One region of the Bacillus thuringiensis genome, then DNA from elsewhere that is predicted to be linked to it. Evidence: riboswitches for the same ligand, from Rfam matches in the RefSeq annotation. Region 1 holds a riboswitch; each other region holds the start of a gene.

Region 1 (5,741 bases):
TGCGAATGGAATGTTTAGTCTGTTTTCTACCGTGCGTAAACGTTGGTTTAAGCGGTTTAGTCTACGTGTATGGCGCTCAACTGTATTTTCTAGTTGACGTACTCTTTGTTCAAGCTCATTTACGCGTCTTTCTAATTGACGATTTCCAGTGCCAGGAAAAGAGATTGGAAGTTGGAATTGTCTATTTTGGTCATATGGATTCGTTTGCTCTGCTTGATCTATATAAGATTGATATTGTGCTTGTAAGTCATACTGTGGTTGTTGGTATGCATATTGATTATATGGATCATATGGATTGTAGGGATACATAATAACATCCTCCATTTCTTTAAAATAGGTTGAATTCACCATAATGTATGTGCAAAAGCGGAGCGGTGGCACGGCAAATACCTATTTATGTTGATGAGATTTCTCTTTATCCCGCATTAACGGGCAGTAAGACCCCCACTGATTAAAGTTTCACTTTATAAAAAATAGCTTGAAGGTTTTTGATTTGAATTTCTTTTGCTTAATGGTATATACTGGATAAAGGGGAGAGTTTACATAAAAGTTACAATTCTATCAAACTCAAACTTTTATGTAAATATGTATAGACATTTATAAAAGAAAAGAGTAATTTATATAGAGTGAAAAATAACTTGTAACATTTTATAAACATATTGTAAAATGATTGTAACAAAACATACATAAAAATGAAATAAATACATAATAGTGATGTTGGGGAAAGGGAGAGAGTATATTGTTCCGTAAAGTAAAGGGTATATTAGTTGGGGTGTTATGTGTAGCTGTAGTGAGTGGCTGTGGTGCAAAAGTAAGTGATGTTGCATTGGTAAGTGATATTGGTGGGCACACTGTAGAGGCTAAAGCAGAAGTGCAGGATACTATTAGTTTAGTTGATGGCCGAACTGGTACTGAAGTGAAAAAATTAGATTTATCTGGTTTAGGCTATTTCGAAGATGAAGCGAAATTTAAAAAGTCTGTAACAAAGGTTGTTGGTGAGGTTGGAAAAAGCGTCGACAAAAAAATGGTTCCTTCACGTATAGCACCTGATGGAAGTTGGCAAGAAGGAAAACCTTCTTATGAATTAATGGAAAAAGAATTAGTAGATAAATTGTTAAATGTTGGTATGTGGGATGCTACGTATCAGTTGCCGATCGTGGAGAAAAAACCAGTCGCAACATTAAGTGATGCGCAAGGAAATGGTACGGTAATTGGTAGATATGAAACGAACTTAGGTGGTTCAACAGGTGGCCGTATTGAGAATATTCGTTTGTCAGCAGCGAGCATAAATGGAGTTGTGTTAGCAAAAGGAGACCGTTTCTCTTTTAATTCATTAATCGGTGATACAACACCAGATAAAGGATATCAATTAGGGAAAGAAATAGTTGATGGTAAATTAGTAGATGGATATGGCGGTGGTGTTTGTCAAACATCTTCAACTTTATACAATGCAGCAGATCAAGCTGGCCTGAAAATGGTGGAGAGAACTACACATTCTAAAACGGTAGGTTATGTTCCACAAGGAAGAGATGCTACAATTGCATATCCATATTTAGATTTAGTATTTGAAAATACGAATGATGCACCTGTGAAGCTTTATATGGGCATTCAGGGTGGAAAGCTAGTTGCTGAAGTACATAAAATGAGATAAGTATAATACCTTTATAAAAAAGCCATTATTTCTAAGTTTGATAGAATTAATGGCTTTTTTGTGCAATCAATATTACACCTCAAGATATAATGAACAGGAGGAAATTTAATAGGAGTAAGACAGTCTAAAAAAAGCATTAAATTTAATTCATAGTTTTCTTATTGACATTATTAGTAATGGGGTGTATTCTTCATAATAACAACTAAATAAATGGAAAAATTTATTGGTTTTCTTATCAAGAGAGATGGAGGGACTGGCCCGATGAAATCTCAGCAACAGGCTGTATCAAAGTACTGTGCTAACTCCAGCGAACGCAATAGGCGTTTGAAAGATGAGAAGAAATGGATTCACATTTAACTCTTCTTATATGCGTAAGAAGAGTTTTTTGTTTAGAGAGGGGGGATAGAGTGAAGTTTGATGTAACGTATTTTTTAGAAAGTTTTCCGCAATTATTTAAATATGTATACATAACTTTAGGGATTACTGTAGTTTCAATGATTATTTCCTTCGTTATAGGGATCGGCTTGGCGATCATAACGAAAAATAAAACGAAATATTTATATTCAATTGCAAGAGTGTATATCTCTTTCTTTAGAGGAACCCCGTTATTAGTTCAATTGTTTGTTTTATATTTCGGATTACCACAAATCTTTCCGACATTTACAGTGCTTACAGCTATGCAAGCAACTTTAATTGGCCTAAGTTTAAATAATGCTGCTTATTTATCAGAGATTATTCGAGGTTCATTAAATGCTGTGGAATCAGGGCAAATGGATGCCTGTTTATCAGTTGGAATGACAAAGGCGCAAGCGATGCGACAAATTATTTTTCCGCAAGCTATTCGTGTCGCAGTACCGTCACTTGGAAATAATTTTGTTGGATTGTTAAAAGAATCTTCGTTATCTTTTGCACTTGGGGTGGCTGAAATTTTAGCACAAGCGAAAATGCTAGCGGCACAATCATATCGTTATATGGAAAGTTATTTAGCGGTAGCGATAGTATATTGGATTATTACAATCGTAATTAGCTGGGGACAGAAAAAGTTAGAAAAGAAACTGGATGCACCATATTTGTAACAGAAATGAGGTGATATATATGATTGAGATAAGAGATTTGTATAAGTCTTACAAACATAATGAAGTACTAAAAGGAATTTCACTTACTGTAAATAAGGGAGAAGTAGTAGTCATTATTGGACCTTCTGGTTCGGGTAAATCGACATTATTAAGGTGTTTAAACTTATTAGAACAACCGAATGATGGCAGTATTAGAATTGAAGATTTAGAGATTTATGCGAAGAGACTTTATAAAAAAGAAATAATACAATTGCGTCAAAAAACGGCAATGGTTTTTCAAAATTATAATTTATTTAAAAATAAAACAGCATTGCAAAATATTACAACGGCATTAACGGTTGTACAGAAAAAAAGTGAAGAAGAGGCAAAGGGAATATCGAGAAAAATATTAAAACAAGTAGGCTTAGCTGATAAAGAAGATTTTTATCCAACAATGTTATCAGGAGGGCAACAGCAAAGGATAGGTATTGCTAGGGCAATGGCTTTAAATCCCGCAGTATTATTGTTTGATGAACCGACTTCCGCACTTGATCCAGAATTGGTGAATGAGGTATTGCAAGTTATTAAAGACTTGGCAAGACAGCACATAACGATGGTTGTTGTTACACATGAAATGAATTTTGCAAAAGAGGTGGCGGATCGCGTTATATTTATGGCTGATGGCATTATTGTAGAGCAGGGAACACCAGAAGAAATTTTCCGAAACCCACAAAATGAACGTACGAAAAAGTTTTTACGACAATTGAATGCTTCAGAAGAAGGCAATCATTTCGTTATTTAGGAGGAAGAATTGTGAGGAAATCATCATTATTACTAACATTAGTATTAACAGTATCAGTTGGAGTTTTATCAGCTTGTGGTTCAAATACAGCAAGCGAAACAACAAATGAAAAAGTAGTAAAAGTTGGGACATCTGCAGGTCGTAGTCCATTTATTTTTAAAGAGGGTGAGAAAGTAAAAGGTTTTGATGCTGAAATTATTGAAGCGGCTGCTAAAAAGGCTGGGTATAAAGTAGAATGGAATGTTTCTGATTTTGAGGGATTATTTGGCTTATTAGATTCAGGACGAATTGATACAATTGCAAATGAACTATCAGTTTCTCCGGAAAGAAAAAAGAAATATGATTTTTCAATTCCGTACGTGTATTCTGGTTCTGTATTCGCGGTGAAGAAAGATAATCATACCATTAAATCGCTAGAAGATTTAAAAGGTAAGACTGTAGGTGTCGGGCTTGGTACAGCTGGAGAGCAAGAATTAAAAGCATTAAATAAAAATAATGCTTTTACAATTAAAACGTTCTCAGAGGATCCGACAGCGGAATTGAATGAAGTAGGACTTGGACGCGTCGATGCCTATTATAATGATAAAGTTCAAGTAGAAACAACTATAACAAAGGCGAAATTGGACAACGTCAAAATAGGATTTGGTCCACTTGAATGGGGAGAGATTGCATTTCCATTTGCAAAAAAGAGTGAAAAGTTAGAAGATATAAATAAAGCGTTGAAAGAATTAGAAAAAGATGGCACATTAAGTGATATATCGAAAAAATGGCTAAAAGTTGATGCTACGAAAAAACAAAATTAAGGTGTATTCGTTGAATGGAGTTATCGCCTATCAACTGATATAAAAAATTAAAGGAAACTAGAGAGGAAGTTATTCATGGTACAAATTCATACGAAAACACGTATTGGTCATGTTGAATTTAAAGTGAAAGATTTAGAACGTCAAATTGCTTTTTATGAAAATGTTGTAGGCTTAGAGGTAATTAAGCAAGAGGGAAATAAAGCATATTTATCTGGAAAAGGTGGAAAGAACGCGTTACTTGTTCTTGAAAAGTTAGAGGACGGGGTACTGCAAGAACCGCGTACGACTGGTATATATCATGTAGCCTTTTTAGTTCCGACTCGTGAAGCTTTTGCTTCTGCGCTATTTGGGGTTCTTCGTAATAAGAATGTAATTGACAGCCCGGCTGAGCAAGAAGGGCGTTATACATATTCAAATGAAATTTTACCAATTTCAAGGTTTAATAGTGCAAGTGATCATACATATAGCGAAGCTTTTTATTTGCAAGATTTAGAGGGGAATGGTATTGAAATTTATGCAGACCGTCCGCGCGATCGATGGGGAGAAGGGCCAGGAGGAAGTACACCACTTGATTTAAAAGAATTGGCAACATTCGTTGATTATGAGTTTGATGGTTTGCCTGCTAATACTGTCGTTGGGCACGTACATTTAAGAATAGCTGATGTAGAGAAATCACATGAATTTTATGTGAAAACAGTAGGTTTTGAAGTACAACAGCGTGAAGAGGATTGCTTATTTATTTCAGCAGGGGGATATCATCACCATATTGGTGCAAATACGTGGAACGGAGTAAACAATCCACACCCGCCAGTACATGCAACTGGACTAAAGGTATATGCGATTGTACTACCGCATAAAGAAGCGTTAGATGAAGTGAAAGAAAGATTAATAGAAAAACAACATGAAATAAATGAAACTACAAATGGGTTTGCGGTAGTAGATCCAAGTGGTATTACAGTGCAGTTTGAAATAGAAGCAGTGTAAAATAAGCGAGAAAGTGTATAATCACTTTCTCGCTTATTTTTGATACGTAATCCAAGTAGCACAAGGGTTAAAAGGGAAGGATTTTAATAGTTCCATTGCATATATACTAGTTGAATCGAATTCACCTTGAATGAAAGAATAGCCGTGTTTGTTTGCATACATAATTTGTTCGAAAACGAGAATTTTTAGTAATGGTAAATTGTCTGTAGTGTGAGTTCCGCACCATCCTAGTTCTAACGTATCATCCTTTTCCAATGTATGGAGGAAAGAGTACCCAATAATTTCGTTCTCTTCACTTATAATTAGAAAGCTCCCATCTAGTAACACGTCATCAGCTAAGATCTTTTCTTTCCAAGTTTCGAGAGGATATAGAGCAACGGGATTTGCTAAGTGGGTTTGCTCGTAAATGCCTTTTACTAAGTAGGCTAGTTTTTCTAGTAAGTTAT
Region 2 (5,741 bases), 530 kb from region 1:
TAGCAAACGCCAATGTGCTAAACGAACTAATGGCCATTCTGCTACAACAAATAATACTTTTGCCCCTTTAGCAGTATGGACACGCATCCACTCTGGAAAACGAATATCATAACAAATTGTTCCAGCACATTCAACATCATCTAGCTTAAATTCGCCCGTACTATTACCAGCTATTAAATATTTATGTTCATCCATAAGCTGAAATAAGTGTACTTTACTATATTCGTTGACTAGCTGTCCTTCATTATTTACAACATACATCGTATTTGTAACGCCTTGCTCCGTTTGCTTTGCTATGGACCCACCAACAATATGTACATCATATTGCTTCGCCCATTCTATTAACTTTTCTTTCGTTTCCACTCCATCCCTATCTGCAATTTCAGAAAGTCTCGTTAAATCATATCCTGTTGTCCATAACTCTGGTAAGACGATAACATCTGGCCTTTCCTTCATAGCTTCGCTTATTTTATTTTTAGCATTCTCAATATTTTTTTCTACATCTCCAAAAACAATATCCATTTGAATACATGCGACTTTCATTTTTTCAGCCCCATTCTTATTTTTCTCTTTACAAAATACTGGAAAGATTATATCATTTGTCACTAGAATTGTAACAACTTTCAAAAGAGGTGGAAAGTATGAAATTATTTCAACCTTCTGAGATAGTAACATCATTGCCAACACAATTTTTCGCTTCACTTGTTGCAAAAGTTAACAAAGTCGTTGCAGCTGGTCACGATGTTATTAATCTAGGTCAAGGTAATCCAGATCAACCAACACCGCAGCATATCGTAAAAGCTTTACAAGATGCTGCCGAAAAGACCATTCATCATAAATATCCGCCATTTCGCGGACATGAAAGCTTAAAGGAAGCCGTAGCTACATTCTATAAATGTGAATACGGCGTCGAATTAAACCCAAAAACTGAAGTTGCTATTTTGTTTGGCGGAAAGGCTGGACTAGTAGAATTACCGATTTGTTTTACAAATCCTGGTGATACGATTCTCGTTCCGGATCCAGGCTATCCAGATTATTTATCCGGGGTTGCCTTAGCAAAGGCACACTTTGAAACCATGCCACTTATTGCAGAAAATCATTTTTTACCGGATTATAAACAAATTGATGACTCTATCGCTGAGCAAGCAAAGTTAATGTTTTTAAACTATCCAAATAACCCTACCGGTGCTACTGCATCAAAAGATTTTTTTGATAAAACCATTCACTTTGCTAATAAACATAATATATTAGTTGTTCACGATTTCGCTTACGGCGCTATCGGATTTGATGGTCAAAAACCTGTTAGTTTCTTGCAAGCAGATGGTGCCAAAGATACAGGAATTGAAATTTACACTCTATCGAAAACTTTCAATATGGCTGGCTGGCGTATTGCTTTTGCAGTAGGGAATGAAAGTGTCATTGAAACCATTAACCTATTGCAAGATCATATGTATGTTAGTATTTTTGGTGCAGTTCAAGATGCTGCCCGCGAAGCACTATTAAGTTCACAGTCTTGCGTAATAGACCTTGTAAATAGTTACGAATCTCGAAGAAATGTCCTTATAGAAGCTTGTCATTCCATTGGTTGGAATGTTGATATTCCAAAAGGATCATTCTTTGCATGGCTTCCTGTACCAGAGGGCTATACATCTGAGGAATTTTCTAATATTTTATTAGAAAAAGCACACGTTGCAGTTGCTCCAGGTGTTGGCTTCGGTGAGCACGGCGAAGGTTATGTTCGCGTTGGGCTCCTGCATACAGAGGAGCGATTGCGGGAAGCAATTAATCGAATTGAGAAATTAAAAATTTTCAAAAAGCCATTGACAACATGAAAAATATCTGACAAAATTCAGTTATCTTAAAAATTTAAACATTTCTAAATACTTCTTATCAAGAGCAGGTGGAGGGACGAGCCCGACGAAGCCCGGCAACCGATCTACAATTGTAGACACGGTGCTAATTCTCGCAGCATTATGCTGACAGATAAGGAGCTGGTTGTAAAAAAACCTCTCCTTAGCTGAGAGGTTTTTTTATTTAACTAGGGGGTTATAACAATGAGCGGAATTATAGCGACGTATTTAATTCATGACGATTCACATAACTTAGAAAAAAAGGCGGAACAAATTGCACTCGGATTAACAATTGGTTCTTGGACTCATTTGCCACACTTATTACAAGAACAATTAAAACAGCATAAAGGCAACGTCATTCATATTGAGGAATTAGCTGAACAAGAACATACGAATTCATATTTACGCAAAAAGGTAAAACGTGGGATTATTAAAATCGAATACCCGTTATTAAATTTCAGTCCAGACTTACCAGCGATTTTAACAACTACATTCGGAAAGCTATCCCTTGATGGCGAAGTAAAATTAATTGACTTAACTTTTTCAGACGAGTTAAAAAAACATTTTCCTGGTCCAAAATTCGGGATAGATGGTATTCGAAACCTTTTACAAGTGCATGATCGTCCCCTTTTAATGAGTATTTTTAAAGGAATGATTGGACGAAATATTGGGTATTTAAAAACGCAATTACGTGATCAAGCAAGTGGTGGTGTAGATATAGTAAAAGATGATGAAATATTATTTGAAAATGCATTAACACCACTTACGAAACGCATTGTATCTGGAAAAGAAGTTTTACAATCCGTATATGAAACATACGGACATAAAACGTTATATGCCGTAAATTTAACAGGACGAACTTTTGATTTAAAAGAAAATGCGAAACGTGCAGTGCAAGCTGGAGCTGATATTCTATTATTTAACGTATTTGCTTACGGACTAGATGTACTACAATCACTTGCAGAAGATGATGAAATCCCAGTTCCTATTATGGCACACCCTGCTGTAAGTGGTGCTTATTCGGCATCGAAGTTATATGGAATTTCATCTCCATTATTACTTGGAAAGCTACTACGTTATGCTGGTGCAGATTTTTCTTTATTCCCGTCTCCATACGGAAGCGTTGCATTAGAAAAAGAAGAAGCTCTCAGCATTTCAAAATATTTAACTGAGGAAGATGCATTTTTCAAGAAAAGTTTTTCTGTCCCATCTGCGGGTATTCACCCTGGTTTCGTTCCCTTTATTGTACGAGATTTCGGTAAAGATGTTGTTATTAATGCTGGCGGCGGGATACATGGACATCCAAATGGAGCGCAAGGCGGTGGTAAAGCTTTCCGTACTGCAATTGATGCTACTTTGCAAAATAAACCACTCCATGAAGTAGATGACATAAATTTGCATAGTGCACTACAAATATGGGGAAATCCCTCTCATGAGGTGAAATTATGAGTATTCAAGTATTTTGTGATTTCGATGGCACGATTACAAATAATGATAACATTATGTCCATTATGGAAAAATTCGCACCACCAGAAGCTGAAGAAGTAAAGAATAGAATTTTATCACAAGAGCTATCTATTCAAGAAGGTGTTTCTCAATTATTTCGATTAATACCTACTCATCTGCACGATGAAATTATTCAATTTTTAATAGAAACTGCTGAAATTCGTAATGGTTTTCATGAATTTATACAATTTGTAAATGAAAATAACATTTCTTTTTACGTTATATCAGGTGGAATGGATTTCTTCGTCTATCCACTCTTACAAGGGATCATTCCAAAAGAACAAATTTATTGTAATGAAACAGACTTTTCAAAAGAGTTCATTACAGTTAAATGGCCTCATTCTTGTGATGATCATTGTCAAAATTATTGCGGATTATGTAAATCATCATTAATTCGTAAATTAAGTGATACAAATGACTTTCATATTGTAATTGGTGATTCTATTACTGATTTACAAGCTGCGAAACAAGCTGATAAAGTATTCGCTCGCGACTTTCTTATTACAAAGTGCGAAGAAAATCATATTGCTTATACACCGTTTGAAACATTTCAAGATGTGCAAGCTGAATTAAAACTTTTGTTGGAGGTGAGGGCATGAAACAACTTTTTCGTCAGTGGTATGACTTGAGCGAGATAAAAAAAGAATTAACAACTCGAAATTGGTTCCCAGCAACAAGTGGTAATATTTCTATAAAAGTTAGTCATGAGCCACTTACTTTTCTCATTACAGCAAGCGGTAAAGATAAAACAAAAACCACTCCAGATGATTTTCTATTAGTAGATCATGTAGGAGTTCCCGTTTTAGAGACTGAATTACGCCCTTCAGCAGAAACAATATTGCATACACATATTTATAACAATACGAATGCTGGGTGCGTACTTCATGTTCATACAACTGATAATAATGTCATTACAAATTTATATAGTGATGCAGTTACCCTTCAAAATCAAGAAATTATTAAAGCTCTCGATATTTGGGAAGAAGGTGCAACAATTCACATTCCTATTATCGAAAACCATGCCCATATCCCAACGCTTGGAGAAAACTTCCGAAAGCATATACAAGGTGATTCGGGAGCGGTATTAATCCGTAACCACGGTATTACCGTATGGGGCCGAGATAGCTTTGATGCAAAGAAGAGATTAGAAGCTTATGAGTTTTTATTCCAATTTCATATAAAACTATTATCAATTCAAGGAGGCGTTTCTAATGGCGCAAATTCGTATTCATGAAGTAAATACTCGTATTGAAAATGAAGTAGAAGTATCTAAATTTCTACAAGAGGAAGGCGTTTTATATGAGAAATGGAATATTTCTAAACTTCCTACTCATTTAAATGAAAATTATTCTTTAACAGATGAAAACAAAGCTGAAATATTAGCTGTTTTTTCAAAAGAAATTGCTGATGTTTCAGCACGTCGAGGTTATAAAGCATATGATGTAATTTCACTTTCAAATAGCACACCTAACCTTGACGAATTATTAATTAATTTCCAAAAAGAACATCATCATACAGACGACGAAGTTCGCTTTATCGTCAGTGGTCATGGCATTTTCGCTATTGAAGGCAAAGATGGGAAATTCTTTGATGTTGAACTTGAGCCAGGCGATCTAATATCTGTTCCTGAAAATGCAAGACATTATTTTACCTTGCAAGATGATCGTCAAGTTGTAGCTATTCGTATTTTTGTGACAACTGAAGGCTGGGTTCCAATCTATTAAGGTAGTTAGTTGAATAAAAGGACTTGGACCCCCTTTTCCAAACTTTTATTCACTCTACATATATACATCCTCCTATGGAACAGGCTTATTTCACTTTTGAAATAAGCCTGATTTTTTATTTACTCAAAAGTACCATTTCACCACAAATTTAACGTCTTGATTTTTCAAGTGTATTTTTCGAACATTTTTTGAACATTTATTGAATTTTTTCTGAAAATTCTGTTTTGTATGTGATATACTACAATTAACTAAGAAGGAAAATAATATCGCAAACAGAGGGGGATAATCATGAGCTTACTTATCGCACTTATACTTGGAGTTACATGTGGAGCATTTCCTGTTATTTTAGGAGCTATTATGGAAGAGTTAGAAATTGGTGTTTTAGGATTTGTCGCATCTTGTGTAAGCGCTTTATTGTTTGGTTTATTCGGCGCTATTCCTGTTTCAATTCTGTGTGCTTTTTATATAATACGCCATGCTCGTACAAAACAATTTGGTCCTAATCACATCGCACAAATTATCCCATTCCCGGTTGAACGGTGCCGCCGCGCTTCTAACTTATAATTATAAAAATTAAAGATGACTAAATAAATAAAAGTCCTCAAATGAGGACTTTTATTTATTTTCTTCTAGAAATTGAAACAATTCTTGTAGATGTAGG
Region 3 (5,741 bases), 2.1 Mb from region 1:
TCTCCTACAAGTGCAACTATTTCACCTTCGTTAATAGAAAAGGAAACATGTTTCACAATCGCTTGCTTACTATTCTCTTTTTCAACGGCTAACGTTACGTTTTCTAAAGATAAGATTTGTGCCATGTTTTTTCTCCTTTCGATTCCGTTTGACGATTTTTGGATCAATCGCATCTTGCAAACCATCACCAATTGCATTAAATGCGAACATAATGAGTGCAATCATGATTGCCGGGAAAAATAGCTGCCACCATTCTCCGCTCAATAATGTCCCAAGTGCATCATTCGTCATCGTCCCCCAACTTGCCGCTGGTGATTGTACTCCAAGTCCTATAAAGCTTAAAAATGATTCTGAAAAAATAGCTGCTGGAATTGTAAATGATAAATTTACGATAATAATCCCTGTTAAATTCGGAATTAAATGCCCATATATAATTTTCATATGTGATGTACCTAATCGCTCTGCTGCAATAACAAACTCTCGTTGTTTTAAAGACAATACTTGTGCTCGAATGAGACGAGCCATTCCAATCCATCCCGTTAATGCAAGGGCGATAATAATGGTGAAAAGACCTGGTTTCATAACAATTAATAGTAAAATAACAATTAATAAATATGGGATGCCGTATAATACTTCAATTCCTCTTATAATCCACTCATCAATTAACGTTCCAAGGCGATTACGCCCTCTCACATATCCACTAAATCCACCAATCAGTACACCAAGCCCTATATCGAGGGCAGCTGCTACTAATCCAACTGTTAGTGAAATCTTCCCACCAGCCCAAGTACGTGCCCAAATATCTCTCCCTAGATCATCTGTTCCAAACCAATGTTCACTACTCGGCGGTAAATTTGTTGCCTCTTTTACTTGTTCACTCGCAGTAAATGAAGTTAAACTTTCGCCAATAAGCGAGAAAACAATAATTAGCAATAACGTCACTGTTCCTAACACTGCGATTGGATTCGATATAAACTTACGAAACACTTCTTTCTTTCTGCTAATCGTTTGCTGATTTTTATTTATCGTTAATTCTTTTTTCTCTTCTTTCGTTAATAACTGTTCATTAATTTCATAAGCTCCCATTTAAATATCCCCCCTCCTTATGTAATAGAACGAATACGCGGATCAACAATGCGGTGAATAATATCTGTAATGAAAATACAAGCAATTAATAATGCACTATAGAAAATCGTTGTTCCCATAATCACCGGATAGTCTCGGTTAAAAATACTATCTACGAAATATTTTCCTAGGCCAGGAATTGAAAAGATTTTTTCAATAACGAAAGTCCCTGTTAAAAGTCCAGCCATTAACGGTCCCACAAATGTAAGTACTGGAACAATCGCATTTCGAAGAGCATGTCTTATAATAATCTTCTTAATTGGTATACCTTTTGCTCTTGCTAGCTTAATATAATCACTCTGCAGTACTTCGATCATATTAGAACGAACAAACCTTGTAATAACTGCAATTGGCCCTAACGCTAATGCAAAGGATGGCAATACCGTATGTTCGAATGTTCCCCAAGAGGCTACTGGTAAAAACTCAAATTGGATAGCAAATACTTGTATAAATAGTGGTGCTAAAATAAAACTTGGAATAGAAATACCTAGAATTGCGAGCAAACTCACACTATAGTCAATTACTCTCCCATGATATAGAGCAGCAAATGTCCCTGCCGCAATTCCTACCAACAATGAAATAACAAGTGCTTGTAGACCAATAATTGCTGATGGACCAAAGCCAGTTGTTATAATTTCTGATACACCTTGCCCGGTTGATTGAACAGATTCACCAAAATCAAAATGAACTACACCGTCTAAATAAGCAACATATTGATTCCATAACGGTTCATCAAGGTGATACTTCGCTCTCATGTTTTGGATCACTTCTTCAGGAAAGATTTTTGCATCTGATGAAAATGGATCTCCCGGAATAATATGCATAATTAGAAATGTCACTGTCGTAATAACCCATAGTGTGAACACCATAACCGATAATTTTTTAATTACATACACTTCAATAACCCCCTAAACACATGAATTTACTTTGTTTTATGAATGTACTTTTTCCATTACTCCCTTTTCTCTTTTTAGAATACAAAAAGCCTTGATCTTAAAAAATAAGATCAAGGCTTAACAAACAAAGGCCCATCACTTATCTTTCAAGACTTGCTTGCTGGAATTAGCACGGTGTTCCTATTACAGAACCCGCTGCTGAGGTGTCATAGGGCCAGTCCCTCTACCTCTCTGGATAAGTAAATTGCTATATTATTATTTGGTTCAAATTGTATATTTCGAATTATAATTCTGAAAAATTGAAAAGTCAATCAAATTGGATAAATTTAGAAAAATCAGTTTTTAATTCTTTTATCGAAATTACAGTTTTCGGCTTATCATAACAAGAAATGATGTTAAAGGAGTTATAAGATGGATCCCTTACTTCTTGCTACTATAGGATTATCCTTAACTATCGTTATACTTGTCATCATCGGCTTCTATAAACTCTTTATTAAAAAGAAACGTATCACTTCTTTCTTATACCCCTTTCGATAATATTACCGGGCAAACTATTTCCGAATTTCACGAAGAACAGAATATATTAGTATCCGAGGATGCAGACGGAGATGGTAAGAAGAAAAAATAACCTTGCACAGGCAAGGTTATTTTTTCGTTTCTGCTTGAAAACGTTTATAGTATGTCGATGCTGTTGCAAAATTAATTTCTATATCACGAATCAACGATGAATCTTCTTCTTTAGCTAACTTCTGTAATTTTTTCATCGCTTGTTCCGATTCATTCAAGAAACCAACATATACTTCATGTTCTTGCTCTTTCGACTTCGGCACACGAATTTCTTTACGTATATGATCAATATCTTCTAACATGCTCGTTGTTACCTTTTGCACATCTTCTTTATATGTAGCATTCGTTATTTCCTTACCGCCCTTTTCTTTTGCCACTTCAAATAACTGCAGTGCTTTATTAATTTCTTTATTCATTTTTATATCGTATTTTTCATGTACTGCAAGGTATTCTTTCATCTCTTCTGTTTGTTCAGCAGATTGCTCTACCTTTTCTTTCGTTTCTTTCGTATCTTTATTTCCATTACACCCTGCTAGAAGGAGCATACTTCCCATTACAGCAATACCCAAAACCTTCTTCATCTCTTCTTCTCCTTTTATCTACAGCTATTACTCATTATAGTTTCTTTTATCTCCACTTGTTATTATACCGAGAACGCCCTACTTTTTACACTTAAGACGACATCGTAATATATATACCAACATGTTTGTCACAGTATCGTCACTTTATACAAATAACTTTTGCAATGCTTTACTACATCACCTTACAAAACTGTAAGCACACATAAAGAACAAACCATGCTAGACTTACATATGCATAACGCAAACATATGTAAGTTTTTAAGGAGAATCATCTATGTACAACACAATGCCTTTTATGGGAGAAGATATTCGTGTCCTTATTCGCGAAAAATCACTTCATATCGAAAATACAGAGAGCCTTCGCCGCGTATTAAAGAAGAAGCATGCTCCATTTAAGTTAGCTCAATATTTAAAACAACAACATACAAATCAATTTCATACCGTGCTAAATATATCGGATAAATCATTAACAATCGAAATCATCGGTCATGTCTACATTGGAAACTTCGCAGATATCTTAAAAGAAATCCCACGTATACCGAAGATTGCTCCTATTATCGTTAAAAAAGCGTATAAAATTACGGACCATACCGATATTATCGACTGCGGGGAAAAAGAAGTCGATAGTAATCGCTGGGTGTGGGATAAACTTGCTGTTTTATATGATACGATCATGAATAATATGTATGAGGTATTTCAAAAAAATGAAAAAAAGAACTGATTCAAACATTCCCTTTGAATCAGTTCTTTTTTGTTAAGCCTCTAAATTTTGTCTTTGTTGCAGTTCAAACTGCTTCTCACTTCTTCTGGCCATAAATAGATAACATAATACTGCTCCTACTTCACAAAGCGCAATAACAACACCCATCGGTAACGCTGTATTACTCCCACCAATACCTACTAGAGGTGCAACAAGCGCTCCTGAAATGAACTGTAATAAGCCTAATAAAGCTGATGCTGTTCCTGCAGCTTGTTTTTGATTTCTCATCGCTAATGAGAACCCAGTTGTTGATACCACCCCGACACTTGATACAACAAGGAATAACGAACATAAAACACCGATTAAACCTATTCCTAGTACGATTGTCAGTAGTAAAGATAGGCCACCAACAGCTGCGATAATAATACCAGCAACAAATAATGTCTTCTCATTCACTTTCCCCGCTAAACGACCCGTTATCTGACTAGCAATAATAATACCGATGCCGTTAATCGCAAAGAATAAACTAAATTGCTGTGGCGATGCTCCGTATATGTTCTGCAACACAAATGGTGAGCCCGAAATGTATGCAAACATTGCCGCTGTTACTAATCCTTGTGACAATGCATATCCCATAAACAGACGGTCCTTTAACAATTTTCCGTACGTCGCCAAAGTCCCTGACAAACCACCCGTTTCTCTTTCTTCAGGAGGTAATGTTTCACGCAATACAAAAGTAGCTGAGATTAACATGAATACGCTAATTGCTCCAAGAACGATGAAAACACCGCGCCACGTTGTAAACTGTAATAATTGCCCTCCAATGATTGGTGCCAAAATAGGTGCTGCTCCGTTTACTAACATAAGCAGTGAGAAAAACTTCGTCATTTCAGAACCTGAGTACATATCACGTACCATTGCACGTGATATAACAATCCCGGCTGATCCTGAAGCTCCTTGTAGGAAGCGCAATAATACTAATGTCCAAATAGATGGCGCAACAGCACAAAGTAAAGAAGAAGCAATATAAATAATAAGAGCAATAATAAGTGGTTTGCGTCTTCCGTAAATATCGCTAATTGAGCCAACAAATAATTGTCCTACTGACAACCCAAGCAAACAAGCTGTTAATGTAAGCTGCGCTAGGGATGCACCTGTTTGCAAGTCATCCGTTAACTTCGGTAATGAAGGCAAATACATATCAATAGATAATGGCCCAATCGCCGTAAGTGTTCCTAATACAAGAATCATCCATAACCTGTTTGCCTTTACAGGTTTATATATTTCGTGATTAACTTCATTCACTTTTTCAATTCACCCTTTCCTATATACACTGAATCGTAACAATTATAGTTACATCATAAACATACGTCAAGTACAGCGCATTTTCCTCTTTCATAATGTAAAAAAAAGCGATAGAAATTCTATCGCTTTACTTTTTCACATTGCTATTCGTAAATTTAGATACCGAGGCCATCATCTCTCCTGTATCTAAATATGTAATTTGAATTGGGTCTCCTACTTCTGTAAACATAGCATACGGGAATTTCTTCACCGGTATCATAAATACCTTTTGTTCATTCTCTAAAAGTACGTACACGATTGTATTTTCACCTGATTTCTCTTTATATACACGTTGTACAATACCTTCTTTTTGCGCTTCTTTTCCTGTTGAGGTTGGTCTAAAGGTATCACCATTACCACTCATTACGTTTTTATAATTCTCAAGCGCTTCTTTCTGCGAAGAACCTGTCGCAAATATTTTTGCATTAGCAGCATATACAACTGTATGTGCACGTACTAGGCCTCCGTCATCAACAACCGGAATAATCCAAGCTGGTTTTCCGTATACGTTATAAATGACAGGCATTG
Region 4 (5,741 bases), on a different replicon from region 1:
AGATTTCCGAGGCTACCATCCACATTTGTGTCTCTGAAAAAACATTTTGTGCCACTAGATGAAACTGTAGATTCCTTAACAAGCTAAATCATGAAAATACACACAAAAATAGATTATCAATCATTACATTACTGCTTTGCTTCGTTCGAATAGAAAAACTCGGAAGAACGCCACTTGTTCGATATCCCCTCAATGTGATAAGGTGTCGTTCTGCAGCATCCACCTATTAAACGTGCACCTGCTTGGTACCATTCTTCAGATTGAATATCCAACGCGTTACATTGTTCATAATCATGCCATGTTTTTGTTTCTGGATTATAAGTTTCACCAGAGTTTGGATAAACAATAATCGGTTTTTTGGTGTTTGCCCTCAACTCTTGGATTGCACCAGTCACAACGTTTACTGGCGCACAATTGATGCCTATTGCTACAATTTGTTCACTTTTCTCAAAAGCTCGTGCACACTCCACGAGTTTCATACCTTCACTAATCTCTTTCTCATTTTTTAGCGAAAAGGTAAGCCACGCATATGTTTCTGGAAACTCACGCAATAATGTATCTAATACTCTTGCTTCTTGCAGGGAAGGGATCGTTTCAAATGCCAATAGATCTGCACCTGCTTCAATTAACGCGGACATTCTCGAACGGTGAAAGTCTGCTAATGTTTTATCTGTCACACCATAGTTGCCTACATACTCTGAACCATCTGCAAGGTAAGCCCCGTACGGCCCAACTGATGCAACAACCAATGGTTTAGCCCTATTCGTTTGCTTATTTTCCTTCCAAAAATCATCTCTTGCCCTTCTTGCAAGTAACACCGTTTTCTTAATTAATTTCAAAGCTTCCTGTTCTTGTATTCCACGCGTGGAAAAACCACTAATAGTAGCTTGATAGCTTGCTGTTATGGCACAGTCCGCTCCAGCAATAAAATAATCTAAATGAACCTGATAAATTAGTTCTGGATTTTCTAGTAACACACGTGCCGACCAAAGGGGATCGTCCAAATTACATCCATGTGCCTCCAATTCTGTAGCTAATGCTCCGTCAAGAATCATAATGGAATGTTGGGATAAAATATCATCAATTGGGTTGATTTTGTTCGACATAATCTACGCCCCTCTTTTTTAGATTTTTTTTTAGATAATAACTTCCATAGCAAAACAAAATAAACGGTATGCCGCAATATAAAGCGATTCTCTGTGTTGGATCGAATGCAATTCCAATACACGATGCCAGACAAAGGATGAAAGAAGCAATTGGTACTAATGGATATAGTGGTGTGCGATAAATCAAGTCCTTTTCAGAATTTCCTTCTTTCAAAAATTGTCTGCGAAATAGGAACTGGGAAGCACTAATACTCATCCAAACTACAACTACAGCTAGACCGGAAATGGAAACAAGTACGATATAGACAGTATCTGGTGCCACAATACTCGAGAGCAAAGCCAAAGCTCCACCCACCATGCTGAAAATGACGGCGTTGATTGGAACACCTTGTTTTGTCATTTTTCCAAAAATCGGGGATATCGTATTCTTATTAGCAAGCGACCAAAGCATTCTAGAGGAGGCATAAAGGCCTGAGTTTGCCGCAGATAAAATGGCTGTTAAGATAACGAAATTCATTATGTCAGCTGAATATGGCACCCCAATTCGTTCTAGAACTGCAACAAAAGGGCTCTCTAATACCCCTGTATCGGAAATAGGCAATAACGCAGATAAAACAACAATCGTTCCTACAAAAAAGATAATCAATCTCCACAGAGTAGTTCGAATGGCCTTCGGTATCATTTTTTCCGGGTTCGCTGTTTCTCCAGCTGCAATGCCTATTAATTCTGTTCCCGAAAAAGCAAAATTAACCGCAAGCATGGTCATTATAATGGCCGTAGCACCATGGGGAAATAAACCTCCACTTGTATAATTAGAAAAGAATGGTGCTGCTTTTGAATGGGTCATCGGAAGAAACCCTAGCATTGCCGCTACTCCTAAAACAATAAAAATCACAATAGCTATAACCTTTATCGATGGAAACCATCGCTTCATAAGTAATCCTGCGGCTGTAAATTCAGAACCTAAAGCAACAGTCCAAGTTAACCAATACAACCAGGCTACTGTATACCCTGTACCCGGTCCAATGTATTTAACTGCATAACTATGAAATGCGCCAGTTTCAGGCATATGTACGGAAAGCTCTCCTAAACATAGCATAACTAGATAAACCACTAGCGCACCAATTAGATAGGATAGAATTGTTCCAAACGGGCCAACTTGTTGAATAGTGTAACCTGGGCTTAAGAATAAGCCAGTTCCAATCACCCCACCAAGTGATAGCATGACTAAATGACGTGCTTGCATTTTCCTTTGAAATTCTTGCCCATTTTTGTTCTCCATTTCTAATCTCCTTTAGTTACTATCCAGAAAAAACAAAAGCGCACTCTAAAAAAGAGGGCGCTACTGACAAATAAAAACGAAAGCTCTCATCTATCAGGATTATCACCCGCTGGAATTAGCACAGTGTCTACTTAAGCAGACCTGTTGCTGAGGTTTCATAAGGCCAGTCCCTCCACCTCTCTGGATAAGAAATATTTTTTTTATAACCTTATCAATCCATTCAATAACTGTCAAGATAATTCTGTTTTTTTAAAAAAATTACCTATTATAGAAATACAAAAAATAGATTATTACTATAAACACAACCCACTCCTTCTTGGGTATTATTTAAAAATCGAACATACAAAACCTCATCTATTTACGATTCGGTTCACAAGCACTTCCTCAAAATTTGATGCACTTCTAAATATCTTCTTACTTCTTTGGCTATGGGGATCACCGCAACTTAAGGACGTGTGACGAGACCACATCGCCATCAAGCTAAGAAAAGCGAATACCCAAAAACGAAAAAATGTACATCTCCAGGAGGAAATGTACATTTTCTTGTTTGGGGTGTTATAAAATCCTTAAGTTGATGGGCGTGTGGTGCTACTCCAAGATACTTCACATCAGACAATAAAACAGAAATTGAATTTGAATAAGCATTCCTGCGGGAGTGCTTATTCATTTTATTTACAGGAAATTATCACCATTTGTCGAATTATATAAGCTGAAGGGTGATAAAAATGAGTCATAGAAATCTTTTTATGCTGGCAATGAATACGTAAAAACAAAAACATTCACTTATAGCGGTTAATAGGAGGGATTATCGTGAAAAAATTAGCTACAATTGCGTTGACTGGTGCGTTAGCTTTAGGCGGTTTAACGGTTATAAATTTAGATACACCAAAGGCACATGCTGATGAATTTAATGAGGGCTGTCATTATATTTGTGGTCCTAGCGAAACGGTGAACGGTGTTACAGTTCAAGTACATTCTACACAAGTTACTTTTGGCAACAGTACAATTGCAAGAATTACAAACAACCGAGCTGAAGATATTTATTACAATGTTAGCCTTGAGAAAAAATATGGAGATAGCTGGGGAGAATTTGAAACTAGTTTCCATTGGCAAAATCAATGGGTTCCAGCTGGCTCAAATGATGAAATTTCAACTTTCACAGGATATGGCCAAAACATTTACGACACTGGAACATACCGCTACAAAGTTGAAGTTGTAAGTGCTGATGATTCTGTAGAGACGATTTATACAGCAGGAATGACGGTAACAGGGCGATAACTCATGACTGAGCTTTATTATTTATGATTGTATTTTCGATAATATCATTGATAATTGCGTTGATATTAATATTCTATTATTGAGTTTTATCCTCTGTTCATAAATTGGTTAAATATCTTTTACCAATTATATTATCAAGATACACCTCCCCTGGTTTAGCAATGGAAATATTTGGATACTTATATTAGTGAAGAGTATGTATGGATCTACAAAACTGAATAACCATTTCTACCATGTTATCATCTTCAACAAAAAAACTCCTGATTAACTAGGAGTTTTTTTTCTTGCTGCTTTATAAAGTACATCTTTAAAGCTGTTAGAAACGCTTCTTCAATTTTTATCGTACCATATATTTCATTGCCTAGTTTAAGTGGAGATGTTTTGGTAGCCATAATCCATCACCTCTTCTACAATATATGAATCACAAGTGATGGGACTACCCTCTTTATCAAGAATATTTACAAACCATTCCAGGACTAATTCATTCTTCTAAATATAATACTGAATCATTTCAATTGTATGATATAGGATCTTTATTACTTAAATTTCAATCCTGAATATTAAACCATCCTGAAGTATTTACAAGCTTATTCCAAAGTGCTTCTGGAATATCTAACTCCTCCTTTTTGCTAACATATAATGCATCAAAAATAGTTTTCTCTTCACTATTTTGAGTCTTTTCCATCCATTCTGGATCCATAATTAAAGCATGTCCTAATGAAACTAATGAAGTTATCGAAAGTGCTTTTTCGACTTGTTCAGGTGTTTGAAGTGCTCCTACACCGATAACAGGTACTTCATTACCAACTGTTTCTTGAATTAATTGTACACGAGAAACTGTATCTTCTGAGTTACGTAAAGATCCGCCGAAGAAATTCCCAACCGATGCATGGATATAATCTAATTCTTTCGTCGCTAATACTTTTACTAGTTTAATTGTATCATCCATTGTGATACCTGGTTGTTCACGCTCTTCTGGACTAAGACGATATCCTACAATAAATGGTTCTTTCGCATGATTTTTAACAGCTTCTTTCACTGACTCCACTACCGCTAAAGGAAATGCCATACGTTCTTCTACACTGCCACCCCATTTATCTGTTCGTCGGTTTGAATGTGGGGAGAAAAATTGTTGGATTAAAAATGTATTTGCACCATGAATTTCTACGCCATCAAATCCAGCTTCTATTGCACGGCGTGTTGCTTCTCCAAACGCTTTTATCGTCGTTTCAATTTCATCGTTACTCATCTCACGTGGTGTTTCAGCATTTTGTCGTAACGATGGAATTGCACTAGCTGATACAGGCTCCTCACCTTTTAATAATGTAGAGTTTGTCATTCGTCCTGCATGGAAAATTTGTAAAATAGCCTTTGCACCATTCTCTTTAATTGTATTCGCTAATTTTGTTAAGCTAGGAATACGGGCATCAGATTCTACTCCCATCGAATTTTCAAATCCTACTCCAAGTAGTTCTACATGTGCACAAGATGTAATTACCGCACCAATCCCGCCTTTCGCACGGCGAGCATAATATATTAATTCTTCTTCTTTCAGGTCACCATGTGGTGTAGATGCTGAAGTTGTCATTGGTGCCATGAGAATACGATTCTTTAATTCTATCCCCGATGGTAATTTGAAAGGTTTAAATATAGATGAATAATTATTATTCATGATGTTGTCTCCTTGTAATTGAAATTCTTTCCGAAGTTCAAAGTTGTTATTTCCGAATTGATAATACAAATATTCCATATCCCCGATAAGCGTTTCTCATTATAATACTTGAAAAAGAATGAATTTAAATAAGGTAAAATGAGTAAGGTTTTTAGTTTGTATTCTTTTCATATAGTTAGCTGCTTATTTAAGAAAATAGTGCCAACCTATTAAAAGTTGTACGTTAACTAAATTTTTAAAGCATATAATTAGTTTCATATTTCGAGTATCATGGAACAATATGAATCCTAACATAAATTATATTGCGTTGCAAATAAAACATTACAATATATGTTTCGAGATTCTCACATACTGCATCCTGCTCATTATAAGAAAATAGAGCAAGGATATATTTTGTAGTATA

The links. A riboswitch is a leader RNA that binds a small molecule or an ion and turns the genes downstream of it on or off. The one in region 1 is predicted to bind S-adenosylmethionine.
Positions count from the first base shown of each region.
Region 2: another riboswitch for S-adenosylmethionine. It lies ahead of mtnW (2,3-diketo-5-methylthiopentyl-1-phosphate enolase); the one in region 1 lies ahead of AC241_RS17350 (amino acid ABC transporter permease).
Region 3: another riboswitch for S-adenosylmethionine. It lies ahead of AC241_RS01055 (ABC transporter permease); the one in region 1 lies ahead of AC241_RS17350 (amino acid ABC transporter permease).
Region 4: another riboswitch for S-adenosylmethionine. It lies ahead of AC241_RS27995 (amino acid permease); the one in region 1 lies ahead of AC241_RS17350 (amino acid ABC transporter permease).

Region 1 is NZ_CP012099.1:3,376,351-3,382,091, reverse strand. Features, by position in the region: gene AC241_RS17360 (hypothetical protein) at 1-309, opposite strand, end outside; gene AC241_RS17355 (VanW family protein) at 740-1,651, shown strand; SAM riboswitch class I at 1,881-1,989, shown strand; gene AC241_RS17350 (amino acid ABC transporter permease) at 2,059-2,727, shown strand; gene AC241_RS17345 (amino acid ABC transporter ATP-binding protein) at 2,747-3,508, shown strand; gene AC241_RS17340 (amino acid ABC transporter substrate-binding protein) at 3,520-4,311, shown strand; gene AC241_RS17335 (VOC family protein) at 4,387-5,295, shown strand; gene AC241_RS17330 (hypothetical protein) at 5,329-5,741, opposite strand, start outside.
Region 2 is NZ_CP012099.1:3,903,471-3,909,211, forward strand. Features, by position in the region: gene AC241_RS19955 (carbon-nitrogen family hydrolase) at 1-627, opposite strand, end outside; gene AC241_RS19960 (pyridoxal phosphate-dependent aminotransferase) at 642-1,832, shown strand; SAM riboswitch class I at 1,885-1,990, shown strand; gene mtnW (2,3-diketo-5-methylthiopentyl-1-phosphate enolase) at 2,055-3,299, shown strand; gene AC241_RS19970 (2-hydroxy-3-keto-5-methylthiopentenyl-1-phosphate phosphatase) at 3,296-3,955, shown strand; gene AC241_RS19975 (methylthioribulose 1-phosphate dehydratase) at 3,952-4,590, shown strand; gene AC241_RS19980 (1,2-dihydroxy-3-keto-5-methylthiopentene dioxygenase) at 4,568-5,080, shown strand; gene AC241_RS19985 (hypothetical protein) at 5,369-5,644, shown strand; gene AC241_RS19990 (DUF3909 family protein) at 5,696-5,741, opposite strand, start outside.
Region 3 is NZ_CP012099.1:178,174-183,914, reverse strand. Features, by position in the region: gene AC241_RS01065 (ABC transporter ATP-binding protein) at 1-125, opposite strand, end outside; gene AC241_RS01060 (ABC transporter permease) at 82-1,086, opposite strand; gene AC241_RS01055 (ABC transporter permease) at 1,104-2,021, opposite strand; SAM riboswitch class I at 2,158-2,263, opposite strand; partial or broken gene AC241_RS01050 (DUF3951 domain-containing protein) at 2,433-2,649, shown strand; gene AC241_RS01045 (hypothetical protein) at 2,666-3,169, opposite strand; gene AC241_RS01040 (hypothetical protein) at 3,444-3,890, shown strand; gene AC241_RS01035 (multidrug effflux MFS transporter) at 3,924-5,183, opposite strand; gene AC241_RS01030 (DUF3981 domain-containing protein) at 5,302-5,741, opposite strand, start outside.
Region 4 is NZ_CP012100.1:169,615-175,355, forward strand. Features, by position in the region: gene mmuM (homocysteine S-methyltransferase) at 129-1,106, opposite strand; gene AC241_RS27995 (amino acid permease) at 1,081-2,388, opposite strand; SAM riboswitch class I at 2,472-2,579, opposite strand; gene AC241_RS28000 (hypothetical protein) at 3,199-3,666, shown strand; gene AC241_RS34945 (hypothetical protein) at 3,912-4,058, opposite strand; gene AC241_RS28005 (NADH-dependent flavin oxidoreductase) at 4,214-5,338, opposite strand.